2 regions of the Sporomusa aerivorans genome follow, and region 1 is predicted to be linked to the other one. Evidence: riboswitches for the same ligand, from Rfam matches in the RefSeq annotation. Region 1 holds a riboswitch; the other holds the start of a gene.
What was found. Region 1 has a riboswitch for cobalamin ahead of SATMO3_RS05205 (diguanylate cyclase). Riboswitches for the same ligand answer to the same signal wherever they lie in the genome.
Positions count from the first base shown of each region.

Region 2: it holds a riboswitch for cobalamin, as region 1 does, so the genes downstream of both, SATMO3_RS05550 (TonB-dependent receptor) here and SATMO3_RS05205 (diguanylate cyclase) in region 1, are expected to answer to the same signal.

Region 1 covers NZ_CP156926.1:1,139,023-1,157,107, forward strand. The annotation lists gene SATMO3_RS05120 (NAD(P)/FAD-dependent oxidoreductase) at 1-417, opposite strand, end outside; gene SATMO3_RS05125 (DUF2680 domain-containing protein) at 681-1,082, shown strand; gene SATMO3_RS05130 (response regulator transcription factor) at 1,310-2,002, shown strand; gene SATMO3_RS05135 (sensor histidine kinase) at 1,999-3,633, shown strand; gene SATMO3_RS05140 (YetF domain-containing protein) at 3,655-4,335, opposite strand; gene SATMO3_RS05145 (hypothetical protein) at 4,681-4,866, shown strand; gene SATMO3_RS05150 (TonB family protein) at 5,010-5,258, shown strand; gene SATMO3_RS05155 (redox-sensing transcriptional repressor Rex) at 5,361-6,056, shown strand; gene SATMO3_RS05160 (TonB-dependent receptor plug domain-containing protein) at 6,524-8,566, shown strand; gene SATMO3_RS05165 (ECF transporter S component) at 8,597-9,127, shown strand; gene SATMO3_RS05170 (class I SAM-dependent methyltransferase) at 9,117-9,707, shown strand; gene SATMO3_RS05175 (TIGR03943 family protein) at 10,291-11,046, opposite strand; gene SATMO3_RS05180 (permease) at 11,033-11,965, opposite strand; gene SATMO3_RS05185 (cyclopropane-fatty-acyl-phospholipid synthase family protein) at 12,106-12,948, opposite strand; gene SATMO3_RS05190 (FmdE family protein) at 12,954-13,562, opposite strand; gene SATMO3_RS05195 (DUF3842 family protein) at 14,031-14,510, shown strand; gene SATMO3_RS05200 (class I SAM-dependent methyltransferase) at 14,646-15,503, opposite strand; cobalamin riboswitch at 15,734-15,915, shown strand; gene SATMO3_RS05205 (diguanylate cyclase) at 16,123-18,057, shown strand.
Region 2 covers NZ_CP156926.1:1,260,190-1,266,996, reverse strand. The annotation lists gene SATMO3_RS05555 (hypothetical protein) at 1-990, opposite strand, end outside; gene SATMO3_RS05550 (TonB-dependent receptor) at 1,132-3,738, opposite strand; cobalamin riboswitch at 3,869-4,053, opposite strand; cobalamin riboswitch at 4,212-4,394, opposite strand; gene SATMO3_RS05545 (hypothetical protein) at 4,433-5,242, opposite strand; gene SATMO3_RS05540 (hypothetical protein) at 5,276-5,671, opposite strand; gene SATMO3_RS05535 (type II secretion system protein GspD) at 5,698-6,732, opposite strand.

The DNA of each region.
Region 1 (18,085 bases):
ATCTAAAAGATGGAGGTCATATTTTAGCGCCTCTTTACCGAGGTTACTGTTCAGGGTGCTGAAGTATTCAGCCGGCGCACCATATTTTACATTGATTTGATCGACGTAGTCGATGAGATCAAGCACTTTTTGGTCGGGGAGATATTCATTCAACCAGCCGCCAAACTGGGTAGTAAAGTTATATTTACCATCCGAGAAGGCGCCGGCGCCGCCAAAACCGCGCATAATGCCGCAGGGATTGCACTTGATGCAGGAGGGCACTTTCTTATCGGAAATGGGGCAACTGCGGGAATAAATATCGTGTCCGGCCTCTATAAGTACAATTTTAACATCCGGATTGTTGCTAACAAGCTCATAAGCGGCAAATATGCCGGCCGGTCCTCCACCGACAATACCAATATCAAACTTCTCTGGCATTACAAAACCACCTTTCCCTGTGATTGTGGCACAAACCGAAAAACATTATACTTTAATAAATATTGTTTGTAAATAGGAAAATATCTGCATATGAAAATATTACAAGCGGTTGTGCCCGCCAACTTTAATCTTAATGGCGAAATGGTGATAAGTCAATGTATGGGTCATAGCCAGACAGTTTCACAAATTGTTCACAGTTTCGTCACACCTTCAGCGGAAAAATCAGCTATACTTAAGGCAAATAAAGCTGAGGAGTGAGTGACATGAGCAAGACAACTATAGCGGCCCTTATTGGCGTTCTGGTGGTATCACTGGCAGGCGCCGTCGCTTTTGCTGCTCCGGCAATGAATCCTGATCAGTCCGGCGCTTTTTGCCTGGCATGGGGACCCAATAGCCAGCAGGTTAACCTGACTGAAGAGCAAAAAGCGCAAATCGAAACCTGGCGCCAGGAAGGATTGGAACACCGCAAGCAAGTCCTGCAGAAACAGGTGGAATGGGGCTGGTTAACCCAGGAACAGGCCGACCAGCAAATTAACTGGCTGGAACAACACCACCGCGACGGGAATTTCCGGGGACCGGGCATGATGGGTCACGGTAAGGGAATGGGATCCATGCACATGCAAGGCGGCTGCGGTAATTACAGTGCGCCGGGATCAGCGCAATAAAAAAATATGGTTAGGCAGCCTGCCGGCAAAGTGCGGCAGGCTGCTTTGGTTAGTGGCCTGCTTATGGTATGCTAGTACTGTGACAACGTTAAAAACTGTGGATAAAGTAGACTTAGCTTAGGCGGGGTTTTACCCCGGCTTAAAGCTAAGTCGTCGGATAAATGAATCCCGGCAGTAGCCACAGCATTAGGGTTGACGCGGTACTCTTAGCAGTGAGGTGAATTACCGTGAATGATAAAATGGTACTGGTGGTGGATGATGAGCCGTCTATCAGGGAACTCCTGGGCTTGTATCTTACCAAGGAAGGCTTTTTAGTTGAAGAAGCAGTTGACGGGGCTGAGGCGCTTATCAAACACCAGGAGAAAAAACCGGATATTATTATTTTGGATATTATGATGCCGGTCCTGGACGGTATCGAGGTTTGCCGGCAAATCCGGAAGTTCTCGAATATACCGATGCTCATGCTGACTTCACGGGCCGAAGACGATGACCGTATCCTGGGGCTTGAACTGGGGGCCGATGACTATGTCACTAAACCGTTTAATCCCCGGGAGGTTGTCGCCCGGGTCAGGGCAGTGCTGCGCCGGCAGGCGGCGCAGCAGGAACCGCCGGCAGCCGCATTGAGTTTTCCGCATTTGCTGATCGATATGGCCAGACATTCGGTAACTGTATTTGAACAGGACATTCCCTTTGCCAACAAAGAGATGGAACTGTTATGGCATATGGCCTCTCATCCAGGCCTGGCTTTTTCGCGGGAACAGCTGTTAGAGAGTGTATGGGGTTACAGCTACTGCGGGGATACCCGGACTGTTGACACCCATATAAAACGCATCCGGAAAAAACTGGCGATTACTGCCTGCTCTCCCTGGGACATCAAAACTGTCTGGGGCATAGGCTATAAGTTTGAGGTGAAAAAGTGAGGCTGTCGCTCCAATACAAACTCTTGGGAAGTTTTATCATAGTTGTTGCGCTGGTGCTGGCCAGCGTTTCCACCGGCGTTTCACTTCTTATCCGGGACTATTTTATAGCCAGCAAAAAGCGGGAGTTCACCGACAAGGCCTATGAAACGGCCCGGGTGGTGGAAAGCTACTACGCGGGCCAGATATCCTACAGCCAACTGGCTGGTTTTATTAACAGTATTGACAGCTTGCTTGGCGCCCGGGTATGGGTTACGGACAGTTCCCTTACGATCATCGCGGCCTCTGTGGAGCAACAGCCTGTAACCGGTGGATTTCACCATTACCGGTCCGGTATGATGAAAAAAAGCCCTATGGGCTCTTCCATGGCCTGTGCAGTTGGTGAGGAGGAGGCAGGCGGGATGCATCATGGCTCCGGTATGGGCAAACACCGGGGAATGATGAACAGACAGGACGGTGTTTCCGATACTGTGCTGCCCCGGAATCCGGAACGGAAGCTTACGGATATTCAGGGGCTGGAAATCATCAAACAGCAGGTAGAAACTGCCGGGACGACAGCCTGGGATGTTACTTTTTATCATCCTTATTATGAGGAGAATATGTTGGTGGTGGGGGTACCGCTGACAGCCGGTACCGAGAGGAAAGGGACCATCCTGATTCATGCCCCGTTAGCTGGCTTTGACGACTTTCTCAGCCGGATATACTGGTATCTTGCTGCTGCCGGGGCTTTAGCTGTCCTGATCACCGTATGTATCGCCAATTATCTGGCGGCAGGCATTATTCGTCCTCTCAAGTCTATGCAGGCAGTGGCCGCCGCCATGGCTGACGGTGACTATGCCGCCCGGGTAAAAGTCGAAACCAATGACGAAGTGGGGGACCTAAGCCGTTCGCTTCTCTCCCTGGGCAAAGCCCTTGGCGACTTTGTCGACAAAACCAAAGAGACCGACAAACTCCGGCGGGATTTTGTGGCTAATGTGTCGCACGAGCTGAGAACGCCGCTAACTATTATCCGCGGCTACAATGAAGCGCTCCTGGACGGAACGGTATCCGGACCGGAACAAATGGCCAAATATCATCAAATTATGCGGGACGAAACCGTACGCTTGGAAAAACTTATCGCCGAACTATTGGACTTGAGTCAGTTAGAAGCAAATACGGCTGCTTTAGAGAAAGAGCCGGTTTCTTTAAGTGAGCTTGTCCATAACGTTGTGACAATGTTTAGTCAAAAAAGCTTGTCTCAGGACGTAAAACTAGTCGCCCATATTGCCGGCAATGTACCGGAAATAACCGGTAATGGCGACAGGCTTACCCAACTGGTTGTTATTTTGCTGGATAACGCACTGAAATATACTCCGGCAGGAGGGGCCATTACTGTCGATGTAACAGCAGACGCTAAGAACATAACCCTGGTCATTGCCGATACAGGCGCCGGTATTCCGGCAGAAGACCTGCCATATATTTGGGAACGGTTTTATAAAGCAGACAAAGCCCGTACCCGTGCCGGCGGCGGCACCGGCCTGGGGTTGGCTATTGCCAGGGAAATAATCAGTCTGCATGGGGCTGAGGCTGAAGTGACAAGCACACCTGGGAAAGGAACAGCCTTTACTGTTAAAATTCCGTGTCTGCCGGTGTGATTTTGCTGAAACTAAAAGCAGTCAGCTCTTAGCCGGAGTATCATCCTTAACATCAATATACAGTCTGCCGGTCGGTGTAATCGTTGCCAATGCCACATCGGCTATGCTGGCAATGGCGCGTTTGTCAAGCTCGTACTGCAGCCACTCCCGGGTGAAACCGTTACGGCGCAAAGCAGTCTCAATCACCTGGCCGTCTATGATTAACTCCTTACCGGTGAAATTCCCCATAACTGCAGCCGGTAGCTCCAGAGCTGCCCTGGTTATAAGGTTAAGTTCCCCGTCTGTTGTTAAAATGCCGATTTCTACCTGGGACAGATCGGCAATGTTATTAAGCTTCAGCTGTTCCAATAGACAGTTGACATTATATCTGGATTTTTTCAGATTGTTTTCCAGAATTCTGCCGCTATGAATAACCATGACCGGATCCATTTCAAGAAACTTCCGGGCCGGTTGGCTTCGAATCGTTATCAGGTTGCCGGTCAGGATGCAAGTGCCCCAGATAGCCAGGATTGTTAAGCCGGCTGTGAAGGGGACGGTCTGGACAACCAGGGTGGAAACCGTTAATAAGCCTAGGGTGGCGGTACTGACAAAATCGAATAAGGTAGCGTGGGCAATTTCTTTGCGACCCAGTGTCCGGATAACGAACAAGAGGATCACATAAGCAAGCACGGTTCGCAAGGCATACTCGATGATGTCGGTCATGGCAGCCATCCTTTCATATCCATCCTTACTATTAGAGTTGTCAACTTGAGATGTTTTATTACCGGCATGTTTTGGGAGTGGGGAGTGCGTCGCTTTAAAAGTAAACTATTTACAAAATATTGAATACAGTGTAAAATAAGTGCTGATACAAGGGTTGTGAAAACTCTTACAGAATAGGACTGAATGATAATTTTATAAAATTCTATAAAATTTTATAGTAATGATTAGGGCATGAAACCTTAAGAAAACGTGAAGTTTTCATTGGTTTGCATGCCTTTTTTATTTACCCGACGGAGGTGATAATGACGGAAATACTGCAGCAGCACTAATATAACGGGGGAGATTATGGACGTTATTAATAGTAGTATTGAACTTTTTCAAAAAGGCGGCTATGTTATGTATCCGCTGCTGGTCTGTTCTTTGCTAGTAATTGCAATTGCAGTCGAGCGCTACCAGTATTTCCGCAAGGCCGCAACAGATATAAATAGCCTTATGACAGAACTGGAACCCAGACTTAAGCGGTATGACTGAGAAGGAGCGCTCAGGGTGTGTGAAAGTACCGGCGGCGTTACGGCAGCAATGCTGTCGAACGGTTTGCTTAACATTCGTTCTGACGCCTGCGATTTATAGAGTGCCATGACCAGCACTGCAGCTCAGGCGGCCATGGCGCCTCCTTGGGACTATTGGGTACCGTTATTGGGATGATATCCTCATTTAGCAGTATTGTAGGTGTAAAAATTGAGGTTTTGGAAAACGGACGCACTGGCGAGGTGCAGATTGCACGTTCCTCAGGCCGTCAGTCGTTCGACGAGGCTGCCTTGCAGGCTGTCCGCAAATGGCGGTTTGTGCCTGCACAGGAAGCAGTCGGCGGCCGAACTGTAAGATGTTTTACGACACTGTCAGTCGTATTTAGGTTGAATTAGGGTAATTTTATATTTTGGAGAATTGTGGGTATGAAGCCGACGGTACTGTCGCTGCTTCATGCCTTTTATTTTGAGTATATTACATCCAGGAGTTGATTATTAATGATTAAGGCACGGGAAGAAGTATCCAAGCTCACTATTGCGCGAATGGCAGTTTATTATTCGGCCTTGAAAAAAATGAAGGACGAAGGAGAGTTGGTTTGCGCATCCACTCAATTAGGCCAGCGTACAGGCATTGCGTCTTCGGTTATTCGCCGTGATCTGGCGTATTTTGGCGGTTTTGGCACCAAAGGAGTTGGCTATGAGGTAGATTATCTAATGTCCTGGGTAGGGGAGATCCTGGGGTATAATGCTATATGGAACTCGGTATTTGTGGGGATGGGAATTCCGTTTTCCGGTGCAGCCGGCTATAGCCAGCTGTTACCGCCCGGTTTTACAATCAAGGCAGTTGTTGACCTTGATAACAAGAATCAAGGGCATAAAATTTCCGGCTTAAATTTGACGGTACATTCCCCGCAGAAATTAGGGAATGTAATAAAATCCGGTAATATTTCCATTGGGATAATTGCTGTGCCTCCCAAGAAAACGCAGGCAGTTGCCAACGCGTTGATTAAGGCCGGTATTAAAGGCATAGCCAACTTTTCGTCGGCTTCGGTTACGGTTCCGGACACTGTTACTTTAAGTCAAATAAATGTAACTTCGTGCCTAAGCCAGTTGTCCTATAATCTGAGCACACCCTCCACAGAAGTCGCCGGATATCAACAGGGAGAACATGAGTTACATTGTGCACTGGGGTAAAAGTTAATTATTTCTTTAGTATTTACAAAAGCTTCCCAATAGTGTAAAATTAACCCTGGAAAAAGGGTTGTGAAAACTCTTACAAAGTATTGTCGGCCATAAAGTGAAAATTGTCGATTAAGGTATGAAACCTTTGGGGGCGTATAGCTCCTGCCGGTTTTCATACCTTTTTTATTTTCTAAAGTAGAGGAGGATGGCAGATGGGTATATGATAGCAAGGCCTTGACGGCTATATTATCCTGATAGAAAGTATAACTTTCGCCTGGATAAGGGCAACATCGGCTTCCGCTTTCGCCAAAGGCTCGGCGCCAGCCGTGTTTTTTTTACATTATCAGAAAGTATATCCCCTTTCTGATAATAAGTAAGAACGACTAAGGCTTCTGCCGGCGTCCTGAAGGACTTGACACAAGCCAAGTCTTTTCTTATCAAAACAGAAAGTAACTTTGGGTATGTTGGAGGAGAGAAGAGTGAAATTAAATAAGAAAGCACTTGTTGCAGTTACAGCCGGACTGCTATTAGCAGGTATGACGGTTATGGCCGAGGACGCACCGACGTACAACCTGGAGGAAATTATAATTCAGGCCGATTCTGTCAGCAAAGATAATGCAGACACTACCGTCAGCGTAAAAACGGTGAGTCCCGGCAAGGCCGCCACTATTCCCGAGCTTTTGCGCAGTTCTGCGGGTATTGACGTGCATCAGCGGGCTATTGCCGGTGACAATCAGGACAGTACGATCAAGCTGCGGGGATTTGACGCACGGCGATATACCATTCTTCTAAACGGCCGGCAAATTAATTCGGCCGGGGTTATGGGCGGACAGTATGTGGATTGGACAACCATTCCGCTCAATACAGTGGAAAAAATTCAGATTATCAAAGGCGGCAAATCGGCCGCGCACGGCAATACCCTGGGCGGGGTTATCAACATTATTACCCGGGATAAAGGCATTAATGGCGGTGAGATCAATATTCTATCCGGCAGCAATGGCCGGTATGATTATTTATTCAACTATAGCGGCTCAGCCGGAAAACTCGATTTTAACGTAATTGCCAATAAGACCGGGGCAGACGCATACCTGCGCAACAATGACTATGATGCCAAACAGTTTGGCTTGAGGATGAATTATGATATCGACGGCAAAAACAGCATCTCTGCCGGTGTAAACCGTACGGAGGCCAAACGGGGATATATTCTTGAAAATAAGGCGGGAAATTATGACCCCGGATATCCGGTCAGTGACGGCGAAAGCCTGTCGCCAGCCCCATCCTTTAGTCCCTCTATTCCCTCATATCCACTTAACCCGGGGGCGTACTGGGAAAAAGACAACACTTATTATGACTTTGCCTACCGGCACAAGACGGAAACCGGCTTTTGGCAAATCGACTACTGGAAGAATAACGAAAAACGCCGTGAAGTTAATTACAATGCTGCCGGTACGGCAGTGGATATGGATCGCACCATAGTCAGTGATAAATCCGACAATATTGGCTTCTCCGGTCAAACCAAAGTGAGCGGGCATACCATTGGCTATGGTAGTGAATACAAACGCCTGCGTTACGGCTACGGCTATTATGATATCCGTCCGGTGGGCAGCATTGATCAGATCTATCCGTCCCAAAAGATTGACCTGTGGGGAGCCTATGTGGATGACAGCTGGAAACTGAACGGAAGATGGTCGGCATATTTTGGCTTACGGTATGACCACTTATCAGCCAGCCAGGATGACAGCCGGGCAACGGCAATGCGTGATTACGATGCTGATTCCCTGTCTCCCAAACTAAGCTTATCATTCCGTAATAATGATACTACCAATACCTTTATCTCGGTAAACCGGTTATGGCGTTCGCCGTCTATGGCGGAATACTACTGGTGGTCCCAGAATTATAATGCGGCAGTGAAAGCCGGTAACGTTAACCCAGGCTACCAGCAGCAGCTTAAACCGGAAAAGGGATACAGCTATGAGACCGGTATTGAGAAAAAGATCAGTGAGAAATACAGCACAAAGGTTACATTCTTCTACCAGGATATTGATGACTATATAAACTTCCAGCATTCTTTCCCGTTTTTTTGCTATAACATTGATCAGGCCAAGGTATGGGGCGCCGAATGGGAAAATGTCCTCAAAATGGATGACTCCAACAGGATTATCTTGAATTACACCAATCAGCATACCTCCAAAAGCGGCGCAATCCGTCCTGACGCCGGTATGGTTAATGAGCTGGATTACAGCCCTCAGCATAAAGCCTCGCTTGCCTACCAGTATGATGCCAGGCCCTGGCAGGTAAGATACAGCGTGAATTTCACCGGTCAGCAAAAAGCGTGGTACAATAGTGCGGTAAGCACTATTAGCAGTTATACCGTCCATAACCTGGCGATAGTAAGAGAGCTTGATAAAACAAGGAATATCAGCTTTTATGTTGATAACATCTTTGATAAGCAGTATGTTGAGCAACTGGGTTATCCGATGCCAGGTCGGGCGTACTATGTCAGCCTGACCCAGAAAATATAAACGCGACTGCTCACTGTAAGAAGGTGTGTTATGAGTTATACACGGAATCTGATCCACATCGCCATATTTATCGCGCTGGGGTTGACCTTGCCTATGGTTTTTCACCTGGTTGGCGGCGCCGGCCCCGTGTTTTTACCTATGCACATTCCGGTATTTATGGCTGGCCTGTTACTGGGGATAAGAGGCGGGCTAACTACAGGTGCGCTCACCCCGGTAGTCAGCAGCATCATGACCGGTATGCCTCCTTTATTGCCAATGCTGCCCGTTATGGCAGCAGAACTCGGTGTTTATGGCGCTTTGGCCGGATATTTGTATAAGGAGCGTAAGCTGCCGCTCATAGGGGCATTAGTGGCAGCCATGATTGCCGGACGTATGGCGGCTTTAAGTGTTGTCGCTTGCCTTGCCGGTCTCTTTGGCCTTACAATGAATCCAATGACTTATATTACCGGTGTTATTACTACCGGTATTCCGGGAGTAGCTATTCAGTTAGTCTTTGTCCCGCTGCTGGTTAAAAAGCTGGAGGCTGCGGGGACTGTAAGGAGGAATGCACATGACTCATGAACGGGAATTTTTCGATACTATCGCCGGGCAGTGGGATACTATGCGGGCCGCTGATGCCGAAAAAATCAATCAGCTTGTAGATCTGATCGGTCTCATTCCCGGTTCCGGGGTGTTGGACGCCGGGAGCGGTACCGGTGTGCTGCTGCCCTTTTTGAAGCGGGCTGTCGGTACTGGCGGTACTATTACCGCGGTCGACTTCTCCGGTAACATGCTGGCCAAAGCCGAAGAAAAACACGGCGGCCTCGGGGGTATTGAATTTGCTGTCGCTGATATTATGCAATATACTGCCGGCAAAGCATTTGATGCGATTATCTGTTTCAACTTTTTCCCCCATATCAAGGATAAGCCTCAGTTTCTGGTAAGGATGCGGGATATGCTGCGGCCAGGGGGGCAACTTGTCATTATGCATGATATTTCAAGAGAGCAGGTGAATGCCATTCACCAAGGCAGTAAGGTAGTTCAAGACGACAGGCTAGCGCCTGCTGAAGCTGTAAAAGAACTGTTTTTAGCAAATGGCTTTACGGTGGGAGAGACAATTGATGATAATGATCGCTATTTCATAAAAGGGCTAAAAGCTTAATGAAAGGAAAATCTCTAAGACGCTATTGCGAAGTTAGGGGGACGCACGATTGCGCCAGTCAAGGTGATCAGGAGCGACATGCGTCATATAATACTGCTGAGCTGGCAGCAAAAAAAGATAATAATCAGCACTGCATATAAGTTTATTTGCATTAATATACTGTAATAATTCCGGCTATAGGTTGAAGCTCGCGGTAACCGTTGACCTTGTAAAAAAGGCATGAAGCCTTAAAAGGATTATACATCCTTTTTAGCTTCATGCCTTTTTACAATAAGTAATTGTTGGAGAGGAGGTATTACCCAATAAAGTGAAAACCTTCACTAAAAACAAAGGAGGGTGATAACTTGTCTGAACCTAGCGGCTCGCATGCTGGCTTTTTAAGTATGCTTTTGATCATTCTCTTATTTGGCGGGCCTTTTTTACTACGGGTCTGGTGTCTGACTGACACGCTGCGGAAAACTAAGCAGTCACAGCGTAATCAATCTAAACAATAAGGTAAAACTCTTTTGTTGTTTATTCGCCCTGTGGATGAACGACAAAAGAGTTTTTGCTGTTCGGCTTATCCCGGAAAGAGCTTCATATATTATTTGTTGCTATAGACATAAGGGCTGCTCAGCGGTTTGATCGGAGTGACCCGGTTAGCCTTAATCACAGGCAGTTTATTGCCAAGATAAACGAAAGTGTCTACTTTACCCTGAATTTCCACCCAGCTGTCGTTTTTCAGGCTGCGTTCCTCGTTCCATTCAACAAACAGGCCGCTTGGTATGGCATCGGCGGCACAGCAGGATATCTCGAAGCGGGCGACCATAAAATGGTTGGCCGGTATTTGATCCGGATGGTAGACAAAGCCGCGAATCTGGAGCTCTCTGCCAACAAAAGCCGGTGTATTCTCGTATAAGGCAGTCACCTGCCTGATGTGATTTTCATCGTTTATTATTACAGCCGGCTGAGACGGGGAGACTGCAGGCAAACTAACCGGGGCGGCGGAAGCCGCATGAATGTATTTTAGGCCTTTTTGTTCTGCTGTTGCTGAGCCGAGGGGACTGGCGGGAATCATCAGACCGAGAAACAGGGTGCCGATAAAGATCATATAGGATAGTTGACCGACGGTATGGTGACAGCTGCAGGCCTTGTTATGCCGCCGGTCAAAAGCTTTTAGTGTCTGAATTGCTGTCAGCAGGATTAAGAGCGCCAAACCCAATTTTATATTGCCGATAAACTGCGGGTTAATAATCCGGGTCAGACTCTCTTCTGTCAGCGCGTTATAAAATAGCAGGCTAAAGCCCAGCAGCACACTGAGTTTTAGTAGATTTTCCGCCAGCGGCTTATAACGGAACACGGCAGATCACCTCCCAGACTTCAGGCAGATATACCATAGACAGGCTTACCGCAAAGACGACAGCCGTAATAACCAGCACGAGCTTTATAACAAAGGAAGGCTTAAAGACGGTAAACAGCATAATTGTATTTTTGACGTCAAGCATGGGACCAAAGATGAGAAACGCTGCCAGCGATCCGGTAGTAAAGTGTTCCAGAAAAGGCGCGGCAATAAACGCATCGGCCTGGGAGCATACCGAGATAAGAAAAGCAAAGCCCATCATACCGCCAACTGCGTAAATTGGTTCCTGCCCAAACGACAGTAAAGACAGGCGGGGGACTGTCACTTGAATTAATGCGGCCAGGAAAGAGCCAATCAGCAGAAACCGGCCCATATCAAAGAACTCGTCGCAGGCATGATACAGCATATTGCGAATCCGGCCGGTAAAGTTGGCGGGAAGGTGGGGCTGATGATGTTCATGATGACTGCAGCATTGAGTCGCCGCTAAATCGCCGCCGGCCAGGACGGCGCGCTGCCGCATACTGCTGATGATAAAAGCGATTATGACAACCGACAAAAAAGCTCCGGCCATACGGTAGATGACCATGGAGGGGAATGAGGAAAACGCCAGGTAAGTTGACCAGACGACAAGCGGGTTGATAATCGGGGCAGAAAGCATAAAGGTAATCGCAATGTACGGCGGAATACCCTTTTGAATTAACCGTCTTACAACCGGAGCCATGCCGCATTCACACAGTGGCAGGATAAGACCCAGTAAACAAGCGGCGATAATTCCCCCAAAACGGGTGCGCGGCAATAAGCGCTGGATCCATTCCGGCGGAATGAAGGAGTGAATGGCGGCGGAGACAAAAACGCCAACGAGCACTAGCGGCAGTGCCTCCATAATGATACTGAGAAAAATGGTATTGAACTCTTGCATACTAAACCTCCTGCCTGGGCAATAGGATTTTGATACATTATATGGGAACTAAACAAGAATATTCTTAATAACTCAGAAGGTTAGTAAAAATCGCAGTATTGGCAGGAAAAACAGGAGAGGACTGAACGTAGCGTGTACGTTCAGTCCTTTTCCTGTTTTACTTCCCACCACATAACCCCAACGGTTGTCGCTGACTGCTCAGTGCAATACCCATTGACGGCACGTTCCTGCAAGAAGTTGTGAATCTTGGCGGCCGTTTCCGGACCGGCCACACCCAGCATGGCAAAGTAACGGGTATAGTGATCGATAAGATAGCCTAGCGGTTCGTCCTGAGACTGGCTATAACTGTAAAACGAAACATGCGGCCGGTACCCCTTCTGATAGAGGATGTTGAGCGGATAGATAATATCAAAGGATGGACCGGGCGCAGGCTCTTCCAGGAGCTTCTCCCACAACAGGCGGCGCAGGTCCAAATCATGCTGGCCGGCGAAGCCGATGAGGCAGCAGCCTTTGCGGGCTATCTTGGTCATTTTCATCAGGCTGTCATAATCGCGAATGGCCGGACTTTTCGCGGCAAAGGCTATATCAAATGCCGGTTCCGCCGGCAGATCATGCCAGTCGGCATGGTAAGGCCGGATGTTCTCTGCTAAACCCGCCTGCTCAGCCTGACTCTTAAGTACGGCTAACATTTGCGCAGCGGTATCCATAGCGGTTACTTTGACTTCGCGCGCGGCTAACGGCAAGGCGTAGGTTCCCGGTCCGCAGCCAATATCCAGCAGACTGTCGCCAGACCGGAAAGCTCCCTGGGCAGCAAGATCATTAATGATTTTCTCATGGACTTCTTTATTGGACGCATTATGTTCAGCGTAACGGCCGGAGAAACTATTCCAGAACTCCTTCCAGGCCTCGGGGTCTGGCCGGCGTTTGCGGGTGCTGCTGCTATACTCTTCCCAGGCTTTAGCCCAAAACTGTGCGTTATACATGCGGCTTACCATCCACGGCTATAATCTTCCGTGCAGGCCAGACAGGCGATTTTTCCATCCCGCAGGCGGGCGCGGGCTTCCATGACTTTTTCGCCGCAGTACTCACAGGTGACAGAGTTAAATAGTTTAGCTTCCGGCGGCAGTTTAAGTTTTGCCTCATGAATCTTGAAGAGGGCTTCGGGCGGAGTGGCCAGCAACTTGGCAATACGTTCCTGCTGTAGCTGCTGCCAGGCGGTTTCCTGCTCAGCAGTAGCCTGGCCGCTGAATACGGCTGCCCGCATGGCTTCCTGCTCAGCGGTAAGCGGCGCAGAAGTATTTTGCGCTACTACCCGCACGGCTTGTCCGGTCCTGCGGTTGCCAACGGTATAGGCCTGCTTGCCGACATCTTTATAAATCAGGTTCCCCTTCCCGATGGTACAGCCTAAAAGGACCTGAATGGCATCAATGCCGCAGCCGTCAGATTCGACAATGGCGACAAGTTCTTCGTCCTGAGCCTTCTCTACCTTGAGGCGGGACAGGGCAATCCTGGCCGCTAAATAGCCAATAGTCAGCCCGGGGCAGCTGTGACCGTGGAAATCAACGGCCTGTTGGTAGTCTGTAGGAAAATGAGACATATTCATTCCTCCCGCTTAATATATTGAGAATAAAAAAAGGCATGTCCGTTAAAAGAACTTACGCTCTTAAAAAAGGTTTCATACCTTAACTCCACGTACAATGATTTTTACTAGGATAACTATATTATCAATTATGTGGGTAATATTGTCAAATGGATAATTTGCAGCGGCTGATTGACAACATTAGTGAATTTTGTTACAATTCAATACAGTAAGACAGCTGAAGCTGTCTTGGGCCGCGAGAAGGCGGCTTTTCAATGAAATCTTTAGCGCCGAAATATTTATAATGAAAATTTAAGCAGCCATGAAGGCTTCTGCGTAAGCAGGTGTCTTTAATGGCTTTTTTAATGCAAGTTTATTTCAGTTGTGCTGGCCGATTTGCCGGATCACACCAATGCCTTTTTATGGAGTGGCATGCTATGCTTGCGTTCAGTAACAGGCGATGAAAGGTCAGCAGGAGTTTAATTTTTGCTGACGAATTACATACGTCAATCGTCCAGTTTAGCGGAAGGTGGTACAAAGGTCATGTTAATTGCAGTTATTGATGGTATGGGCGGGGGCCTTGGGGTGCAGTTGGTTTCCCAGCTTTCAGCACAACTGGGACAAAAAGCGGATATTATCGCCTTAGGCACCAATGCGTTAGCGACCAACAACATGGTGCGGGCAGGAGCCATGCGCGGCGCGACCGGAGAAAATGCCGTTATTGTTTCCATACGCAAAGTGGATGTGGTGGTAGGTCCAATTGGTATTATTATTCCTAATTCACTGATGGGGGAAATTACACCCAGAATTGCCGAAGCTGTCGCCTCAGCTGATGCACATAAAGTATTAATACCGGTAAATCAACAACACTTTGATATTATCGGACTGGAAAGCCGGCCGCTGGTCAATTCGATAAAAGAAGCGGTTGCTAAAGTAAACGAGCTTGTTCAGTGTAAAGCATGGTGAAATAAAAACAACCCGGCACGGGTTGTTTTTATTTTCCTGATAGAAAGTATAACTTTCGCCTGGATAAGGGCAACATCGATTTCCACTTTTGCCAAAGGCTCGGGCAAACCGTGTTTTCTTTATGCTATTCTGGCATTATTCTAAAGCAGCCGTTTTGCGGTCAGCGCGCCACCAGAGCACGCCAATAGTGGTATTTATAAGCTCTGTGCAGTAATCCTCAACAGCCCGGTTAGCCAGGAACTCGGTGATCTTGGCCGTTATTTCCGGGCCTTCCAGTCCGAACAGCTTGAAATAACTGGTATAGTATTCAATCATATAAGCCAGGGTTTCCCGGTACCGTTCCCGGTAGCTGTAGAACTTGATATTCGGCAGATAACGCTCCTGATAGAGAATGTTAAAGGGATATTGAATATCAAATGCAGCGTGTTCGGGCGGCGTTCCCATCAAATGTTCCCACAAGAGGGTGCGGACTTTTATATGATATGTACCGGCGAAACCGATCAGGCAGCAGACGCCGCGGGAAACATCATTCATTTTCATTAAGCTGTCATAGTCGTTAATAGCCGCCGTGTTAGCGGCAAACACCACATCATAGGCCGGTTCGGACGGGAAATCCAACCAGTCGCCCTGCCGGGGCGTAAGCCGGCAGGTAAGGCCCTCATGAATGGATTCAGACCTAAGCATAGCCAGCATCTGGCCGGCGGTATCCAGACCGGTTACATGTCTGGCCTTGGTGGCTAACGGCAGGGTATAGGTGCCGGGCCCGCAGCCAATATCCAGAACTTCGCTAAAGGCGCTGATTACTCCGTCGGCGATGAGCCCGTCGACAACTGCGTTATATATGGAACGGCTTTGGCGGTTGCGCAGCGCGTGCAGTTCGGCATAGGTATTCCAAAACTGCTGCCAGCCTTCTTTATTGCCATAGCTTGGCGCCTGTGAGGACGTTTCGCGTACTTCCTGCCAGGCGTCAGTCCAGAACCTGGTGTTGCACATATATGTCACCTTCTTTGATTATTGCGGTCAATTGAAAAAAGGCATGAAAATCCAGGAGGAGATATCCTCAGGTTTCATACCGGCTTGTTGAATCTTCATGATTCAAACTACTAGTCTAAATATAAATTGTTTTGCCTTAAATGTCAATCCGTAACAAGCTTCAGGCATACTTGCGGAGCCTGTATTGACAACAATATCCGGATATGATACGGTTATCTTGGAAATAATCAACTACATATTATGAGTTAGGTGCCCTACGGGCTTAATAGGGAAGTCCGGTTAAAAGCCGGCGCGGTCCCGCCACTGTAACGGGGAGCAATCTTAAGATACGCCACTGGGATTTACCTCCTGGGAAGGTTTAAGCAAGCTATGATCCGGAGCCAGGAGAACTGCCTAGCTGACGATCGCCGTTTTGACCCACGAGGTATGGGGAGGGGATTTACAGTAGGCGCTGGCGGACTTGCTCTTTGGCGTCTGTTTGCAGATCTGCTCCTGGTAATATTGCCAGGAGTTTTTATTTGGCATACTGTTCTTTCCACTCCCGGCCTTGTTTGGGTGGGGATTTTTTGTATTTAAAAAAGCTGACGCCTTATAGGAGTATGCGGGGGAGGAAACCGAAATGTTAAAATCAGTTATGACTCATTGGGAAACACAGGAAGATTTTAACTTTTATATGGCGATTTTGTCCCACCAGTTTAACTTTGTGTTCAGACACTCGGAACGCGTGGCGTGCTATGCGGTCACGCTAGCCCGGCATATCGGCTGCACGGACGAGGAGATAGTAAACATTGGCGCTGCAGCTTTGCTGCATGATATCGGCAAAATGAATGTGCCGATAAAGGTTCTGTATAAGCAAGGCATTTATGACCGGTATGACCGTTCGGAAATGGAACGACATCCGGTATATGGCGGCCAGATTTTGCTGCGCTCAAAAGAAATGCGTCATTTAACCGATAGTGTACTGTATCATCATGAATGGTATGACGGAACCGGATATCCCAAAAAGCTGCACGGGGAGGAAATACCCCTGCCGGCCAGAATTATTCATATCGTGGAAGCTTTTGATGTTATGACAACCGTTCAAAATTATCAGCAATGGAAAAACCGCGATATGGCGCTGGCTGAGCTTAAGTGCAAAGCCGGCAGCCAGTTTGACCCCCGGCTGGTCGATATATTCGTAAGCCTTGGGCCTGACATAATCAATAAAATATCACCTGCCCGCCAATTCATCCCTGAGGAAGAATCCGATGAAGTTGTCCTGCCTGACAGCATCAGCCATTATATGGCCAATATATCCAACCTGGGCATTATCTGTCTGGACAAAAACAACACAGTTGTTTTTTGCAACCCGTATGCCGAGAAAATGCGGCAATTACCGGCGGGCGAGCTGTTTGGCAAGAATTTTTTGGAAAACTACCCGCAGCACCGGCGGACCATCTTAGAAGAAAAGCTGTCGCAGTTAAAAACAGGTGAAAAAACAGAATGGTACCGCCTGATGGGAAGGGGCGGAAAATTCATTGAAAATCGGTATTCCCGGGTAACCGATGCAGCGGGAAAATATATCGGTACTGTGCTTGTTACCATTGATGTGACTGAGCGTGAGCGGGTTAACCGTATGCTGAACATGGCTTTGGAGCGTCAGTCAGCCTTGTATCAGGCGGCTCAAATTATTGCATCCGCATTTAATATTGCGGAGGTAATAAAAGGTATTCTGAAAATAGTCATCCAAAGCATGGCAGTCAGGCAGGCCGCTATATGCCTGCTTGAGGAGCCGGGTAACGATATTGCCGCTGTATATCCGGAAAGCAGCAGGGAGAATTGTTTGGCTGATTGCCGCTGGGCAGTGCCGGTTTTACGCAATTCGCTAAAGACTTTGGCTACGCGTGAGGGCGGCAATATAATTAAATATCACATCCCCCTGGTATTCAGGGAGACACTGCTGGGAGTTCTCTATATGGAAAAGGTCTGTCAGGGTGAGGATTATACGGAACGGTTGCAACTGCTGGAAGCGCTGGCAAGCCAGACGGCGGTTGCTGTCCACAATGCCCGGCTGCATGAGGAAGTACAGTATTTGGCGGAGTATGACAAACTGACAGGGCTCTTTAACCGGCATTCCTTTGACAAGCAATTTTCCGGTTACTGTCTGCAGGCTGATCTGAAAAAGCTGCCGCTGACTTTATTAATGATTGATATTAACGGGCTAAAAGCGGTAAACGACCGTCTGGGGCACGTGGCAGGCGACCTGTTGATCAGAGAGACCGCGCACATAATTACTAAAAGCATCCGTGCCGACGATTGCGCTTTTCGCTATGGCGGAGATGAAATTGTAGTTATCATTCCCGGCATTTTGCTGGAGCAGTCCCGGATCATCATCAAACGCATACAGCACAGTGTAAGCCGCTGGCGGTATAAAGATGAAAGCGGCGAACTGAGCTTAAGTGTAAGCATCGGCGCAGCCGACAACAGTGAAGTTAGTTCAAGCGGCCTGGTGCAGACGGCGGATGCCCGTATGTACGAAAACAAACGCAGGCATTATCAGGTGATGGAGGCCTGATAACTTGAAAGAATATTCAGCTATTGAC
Region 2 (6,807 bases), 120 kb from region 1:
ATTGAGATTGGCCACGCTGGTGCGGTACACGCCGCCCACCATGTTGGCAAAAGATGTATCATAGTTGCCCAGGAATACATAGGCAGTGTTGGCGTCAACGATGGTAATGTCGCGGAAATCGCCGCCCATGGAAGCTGTCTTGGCAACGGGAGTACTGGTGAAGGTAGCCAGGTCGATGATATCCAGACGGGTGTCGGCATTGGCGCTGCCGGCGTTCTGCATGCCGCCCAGGGCGCAGACATACAGCTTGTTGTTAAAATGGTCAAGAGTGAAGGCGTTTTTGCCGACTTTCAAATAGCCGGCATAACTCAAAGCACCCGTAGAGACGTTAATGTCGAACTTCACAACAATACTGTCGGAATACACCGAATAGCCGCCGCTCGGATTGACGGTAAACAGCGCATATAAATTGTTGTCGACAACCGTTAAGCCTTCACCATGGACCGAGGCACCGGCTGGTACGTCTGATGTGGGAATACTCCAGGTTGTCGGGAATTGGTAGTTATATGGTGTTTGTGTATAGCTACTATCCATGTTCACAACAGCAATCTTTGCCAAATCATAACCGGTGGCATACAGCCATTTTCCTTTGGTAGCCACCGCGTGCAGGTTGCGTACGTTACTCCAGGTTGGCGTTGCCAGAGACGTCCATGTGGAAGCAACCGGGTCAATGATTTTATTTGCTATCAAAGTTGCCGGAGCGCTCACATTATACTGGCGCAGCACCAGGCGGCTCTCCGTACCCTGGAAGTAGTTGAACAGTGCCGGGTCGCTGTTTAAACCGGTGACCTTGCTGCTGGACGTAAAGGTGGTTGGATTGCCTGTCCGCTCGCCGCTGATGGCGCCGGCCAGACCTTGTGAATAGCTGGAATCAACCACCGTGTAGCCGAATAAGTTTTCCGTAGCGGCCAGCGCGGCTGAGCTGCCAAGCACGCTCAGTGTCAGGGCTGTCGCGATAACGCGCTTAAGAAAATGGAATTTCATCTTCATTACTCATAACCTCACTTTTCTAATGTTTTCTGTGGGAAAACCCAGAATCACCATCAGTTCTTGCCTGATGTCACCTCCTTTACTGCCAGACTGGAGTCACCTGCCGTGTGTGGCCTCACCTCCCTTACTGCTTGCCGTCATTTAATATCTGTACTGCAGGGTCATATAATAGGTACGGCCTTGCAGCGGATATTCGAGCAAACTGCTAGTACCGATAGCACTGTTAGCATCATAGTCTCGCGTAATCCTCATCTCCGGCCCTTTGTCAAAAAGGTCATTTACGCCGGCGATGATTTGGCAGTCTTTATTAATGTTATATTTTGCTCCCAGACCAACGGTTGTCAGGGAGGTTTGCCCATAGGGCTTATCATTTTCACCTATACCGGTAACCATCTCATCAATATATTTTACTTCGCCGAAAATAGCCAACCGGTTGTCCGGGCGGTAGGTCAGCCGCGCCGAGCCTTCCCATTCCGGCGTATAAAACTGCGGATAATTGAAATAAATCTCGCCGGTTGCGGAGTTAGGCGCATTATACTTGGTCTGCTGCTTGGTATGCAGGTAGGTGCCTGCCAGGCTCATATCCCATTTGTCCCAGTTGAAATCAGTCTGTAATTCCACACCGTTGGCCTGCCCCTTGCGCGCATTGGTATAAGACCAATAATTATAGCCGAAGCGGTAGAGCTGGAGCATATTCTTGGAATCGCGGCCAAAGTAGGTCAATTGCACCTTGGAGGAATTGGCGCCCAGCAGCCTGCCGTCCCAGATGGCCGCCAAGTCCCACTGGGTCCCTTCCTCGGGTACCGGGAATATGCTTTGACCGGCATACCTGGGGTCGTTATAAGCATTAGGCCGGGGCAGAATGCCGGCGCCGTCGCCGGCAATCTCATACAGGTTGAGCAGCCGGTAGTAGGTGCCGTAGGTAGAGCGCAGGGTCAGATGATCGTCCACCTGCTTTTTCAGTGCCACCTGCCAGGTGACCTTGTCATTGACCTGGGAATCCTCCTGATCGACCCATTTATTTAAATCGGATTTTCCCAGCGCCCTGCCCATGACCTTGGAATAATTGTAGCGAATACTGGGAGTCAGCCAGAGGTCGGCGGCCTGGTTGAGGGTAATGGTATCCTGCAATTGGAGATTGAACAGCGTATGTTCATAATAGGTCCGAAACCGCTCGCGATTGGTAAGACTGGGTTCAAAGTCATATTTGTCCATCCGGCTGCCGTTAACATCCATTTTCTCCCTCGACCAGTTGGCCAGGAACTCGAGCAGATGGTTGTCACCGGCCTTATAGGTGCCGTCAATGGCTCCGCCCAGCCGCCGGGAGTCGTAAGCGCTCCATTCTTCAAATACTGCAGGCATTTTGCCAAACTTCTGATAGTCCGGATTGCGGTAACGCTTATCCTGGTCAAGATAGTTAAGCTGCCAGCCCCATTCCAGATTGCCGGTCATATCCCGCCGGCCTACCATCAGCTCCTTGGTGGTCAGTTCCTGCCGCTTCCGCTCGAATTGGTCTGGCAGATCCACTATTGTGCTTAATGCTGGATCCACATCTACTTTTCGGGGCATCCCGCGGTCAATTTTCTTCCAGCTGCCCTTGACCAGCCAGTGGTCGTCCTGCCATTTGATAATAGCGTCAGTGTTTTTGTAGTCGTTATTCTTCCGCCAGCGGGTGTTGTCGTTGGAAAGCTCGGACATTCGTTTTCGTACATCTGCGGTCCCACTGTCAAACATACTTCTTTCATCATCCAGTGCTTGCTTTACCACATCATTATATTTTTGTTCGGTCCAACCACGAGCGCTTATCATAGCTTCTTTGGTTGAAAAACCCCAAGATTTATAATAATTATCAAGCGCAGCATTTAAGTACTGATTGTATTTAGCCGGATTATCGAATGCCGCATAAATGTCCTCTGCAGTAGAAAAATTGGGATTAGTTCCGATATAACCCTCAAGATTGAAATTGATAAAATCAATTGCAAGGTTCAATTCTGCTTGCAACCCCGGCATATCTCTTGCATAGACTTCTTTAGAGTAAGGATTCTCATACCGGAAATCCCCGTCGCTCTCATCACGGTTAATGCCGATCAGCAGGCTGCCGCTCCCTAAAGGCTGGGTGATCTCCAGGCCGGCGGTGGTGCCGCCCCAGGAGCTTTTGCCGATTTGGGCCGAGATGTTGGCTTTGTCCGGCTTCTTGGTAACGATGTTGATGACGCCGCCCATATAGGTGCCGCCAAACCTAGCCGGAATATAGCCGCGGTAGACTTCGATCCGCTCGACATTGTTGATGGGAATTGTCGAGATATCGACAGCCGCATCCCCGCCCAAGTTAGTGAGCACGCCATCCACAAACACGCCCACCTGGGCCGCCGTGCTGCCCCGGACGCTGACGGTGGTATACTGGCCCTTGCCTGACACATAGCGGACATGGACGCCAGGCACGTCCTGCAGCAATTCGGGCAGGGTTTTCTGCTCGCCCTTGTAATCATCAGGCCGGATAACTGTCACCGTGCCCGGGGACAGCTTGGACTCCCAATTCGGGCGCTTGGCTTCGACAGTGATGGCCTCCAGGCTGTAGTCCGGCGTTGCGCCGGCGTCGGTCGCCGCAGTTTCCTCTGTTGCCTGCGACGCTTCGCTGCCGGTCCCGGCCGCATAGCCGATACCGCCGTAAGCCGGCGACAGGCTTAAAGCCAGTGTACAGGCGATACTCATCGCCAAAGCTTTTTTTTGTAGTCTTCGTTGTTTCATTCCTTGACCTCTCCTCTTCCACCTTAGAAACCTCAGTAATTTCTGAAGATACTAGCTGAATCAACCTGCTTTCTCCCTTACCCTCCTCTCGTCACTGACTCGCTAATCCTCTCCCTGTCGCTCGCAGGTCAACGAAGATTGTCCTACAGGCAGTTCTCCTGACTCCAGTTCATCACCGGCCCGGCCTTCCCGGAATGTTTGTCTTCCAGTGGCGTATCAGGACCGGCTCCGTGTTACAGTGGCGGGACCGCGCCGGTTTTTCACCGGTCTTCTCTATTAAACCCTTATTAGGGCACCTGTACTTAAAACTGTCTTACAAATGAAAAATGGATTTCTCCTCTAGTCAACCCGCCAAGCGGCTGCATGCTGACTATAGGAGAAATCCATCTGCCCGGAACTTATGACAGTAAACATACTGCCACAATCCTATGATCCGGAATGGTCAATAATCCCCTACCTATCGCTCGCAGGTCAACGGTGATCGTTGTACAGGCAGTTCTCCTGGCTTTGGCTCATCACTCCCCCAAACCTTCCCAAGACATTTGTCTCAGTGGCATCATATGGGGGTGCTCCTCATTACAGTGGCGGGACCGCGCCGGCTTTTAACCGAACTTCCCTATTAAGCCCCTAAGGGCACCTGTACCTGGCAATATTCAGTTGTCCGGCTATATTTTTCTCTCAGCCGGTTCTTCGTTTATCTACCGGCTTGGTACGGATTGCTAAGATATTGGCACGCTTTTACCGGTCTGCCCCGGAAATACTGTATGAGTTCGCCCGGGGTCGCCAGCCAGTTGAGCCGGTGGTATTCCCAAAGCCAGGGCGCGGTTACCTTGATAGCGTTAAAGCTGTCGAAATATCCCCAGCGGGCAAATACCCGCCCCGAACCGATATCCTGGCGCTGCTCCCACAACTGCGTTAAGGGAACCAGGCGGTAGCCGGCAGGCCCGCCTCCGGCCGCCGCATACAGGGCAGTCGCCGGCAAGGCCCGGCGGCTCTTGCCGAGGGCGGTAATCTCATGGCTTGCGGTCCGGATTTTCACTACCGGATGTCTGCCTTCCAGCCGGACCCGGGAACCGGACCATTTCTGCCACTGGTGATTGCTGTAGGTTACCAGCATGTCCAGCCGCCCGGCGCCGTCAGGCGTTTTGCTTACGGCGGCCAGCACGCCGGTCAGGTCATGCTCATGCCCGCCGCCGGCATGTCTGGGATAGTATTGATAATAGCCGATAAAATAATGGGTGTCACTTTCCACGACCGAGTAGTACATAGCCTGGTCCAACGGGTAGAACAGCAGGTTATACCAGTTGTTATTAAGCCGCCAGTCGCGGTCATAGTTGATCAAAGTAAATATATTCTGCGGTGCGGCCAGGCCGTCGCTGCCATCTGTCTGGCAGATGACCGGCGCCCACCGGGCGGCCATGTCGACCGGCTGGGCGGCCGCCGCCGGCAGCGGGTACAACAGGCATATATACAAGAGCACCAGACAGCTTATGCTTCTTTTCATTTGCTTCTCCTTTACAGTTGCAAAACGGAAACTTTACTTCCGGTTGTATAGCGTTACTTCGTCAATCGCATAAACCTCCAGATTCCAGGTCCCGCCCCTGGGCGGCGACTGGACAAGAACCCCCTGTCCCACAAAAGCAATCAGGTTGCCTGTGGCCAAAGCGGTTTCCAGCAGGCTTTGCAGCCTTGTTTCGGCCGTTCTGACCACTACGCTTTTGCCGGGAGTATCACGGAGTTCCACCACCGCATAGCAGCTATTGGAAAGAGCATAACAATTTATAAGACTGACATGACCAAATAACTGAACGTTTGGCGGCATTAGGACCACGCCGGAAACCGGCGGTACGGCAGTGGCAGCCTGGCCGGCCGCCAGCATGGGGGTGGTTAAAAGCAGCAACGCCAGTGAAACTGCCCGCAATAATTTGCTCATGATTTATATACCTCCTGAGTATATATTTACTCAATTATCTTGGGTGTCAGCATGATGACCAGCTCGGTCTCGGTGATCTGCTTGGAAGTGGAGTGAAACAGCCCCCCCACAAGCGGCAGCTGCCCCAGTATGGGTACTTTGAAGGTGTCCCGGGTTTCCTGTCGCTGAATCAGACCGCCCAGCACAATGGTCACACCGCTTTTAACCCTGAGGGTGGCATCGGCCTGCCGGGTCCGGATATTGGGATTGCCGTTCTTCGTGGTGTCGGTCTTGTTGCTTACTTCCGGCTGAATCCGGGTAGTAATGTATCCGTCTTTATTTACCGCCGGCGTTACCTCCAGCTTAATGCCGACATCCACGTAAACTACCGAGATGATGGGAATACTGCCGGTCGTAGGCTGGGAGCTCTCCACAGCCAGCTTGTCGCCGATCAGGATTTTCGCCGTTACGCCGTCCAGAGTCGCGACCCGCGGACTGGCCAGCAGCCGGCCTTTTTTATTTTCAATCAGGCGGTTGACAACCCCCTGGAGATTAACGCCGTATTTCCCCGTGCCAATCCGGTATGGCAGGTCGTCACTTACCGGCGCAGACGGCAGTTTAGTCGAGGCTCCCCAGTCGACACCGAGGTTGGTCGAATCATCGCGGTTAAGCTCAATAACCTGCACTTCGAACATGACCTGCTTGGGCGGTGTGTCGATCTTGGTCAGCAAATAGTGAATCTGGTCATACACATCCGGGCTACTCATGATCACCAGGGTATTTCGCAGCGGGTCGGTTTTAATCTGGTCTTCAGGCACCACTGCGCTAAGCAGGGGCTTAGCCTGATCGACCTTTAAATAGTCCAACTGTACAACCAGGGGATGTTGCCCATAGGAATCAGGCTGGCTGACTGGCTCAGCCGCCGGTAAAATTTCGCCATCAGCCACAGGCTGCGGATTTACCGGCCTGTCCCCCGGAGATTCAAGCCCTGCCGGGGAAGCCGAGGCAAACCCGGGCAACACAATGAGCAGCAAAGTTAGCAGTACAAAAGAAATGAGCTGACGCCAGCGGTAACAGGCCACGGATATTCACCGACTTTCAAGTATTGCATGTTGTTCATAAGCATATCACCTGCTCTGTATTCGCGCTCTTACCTC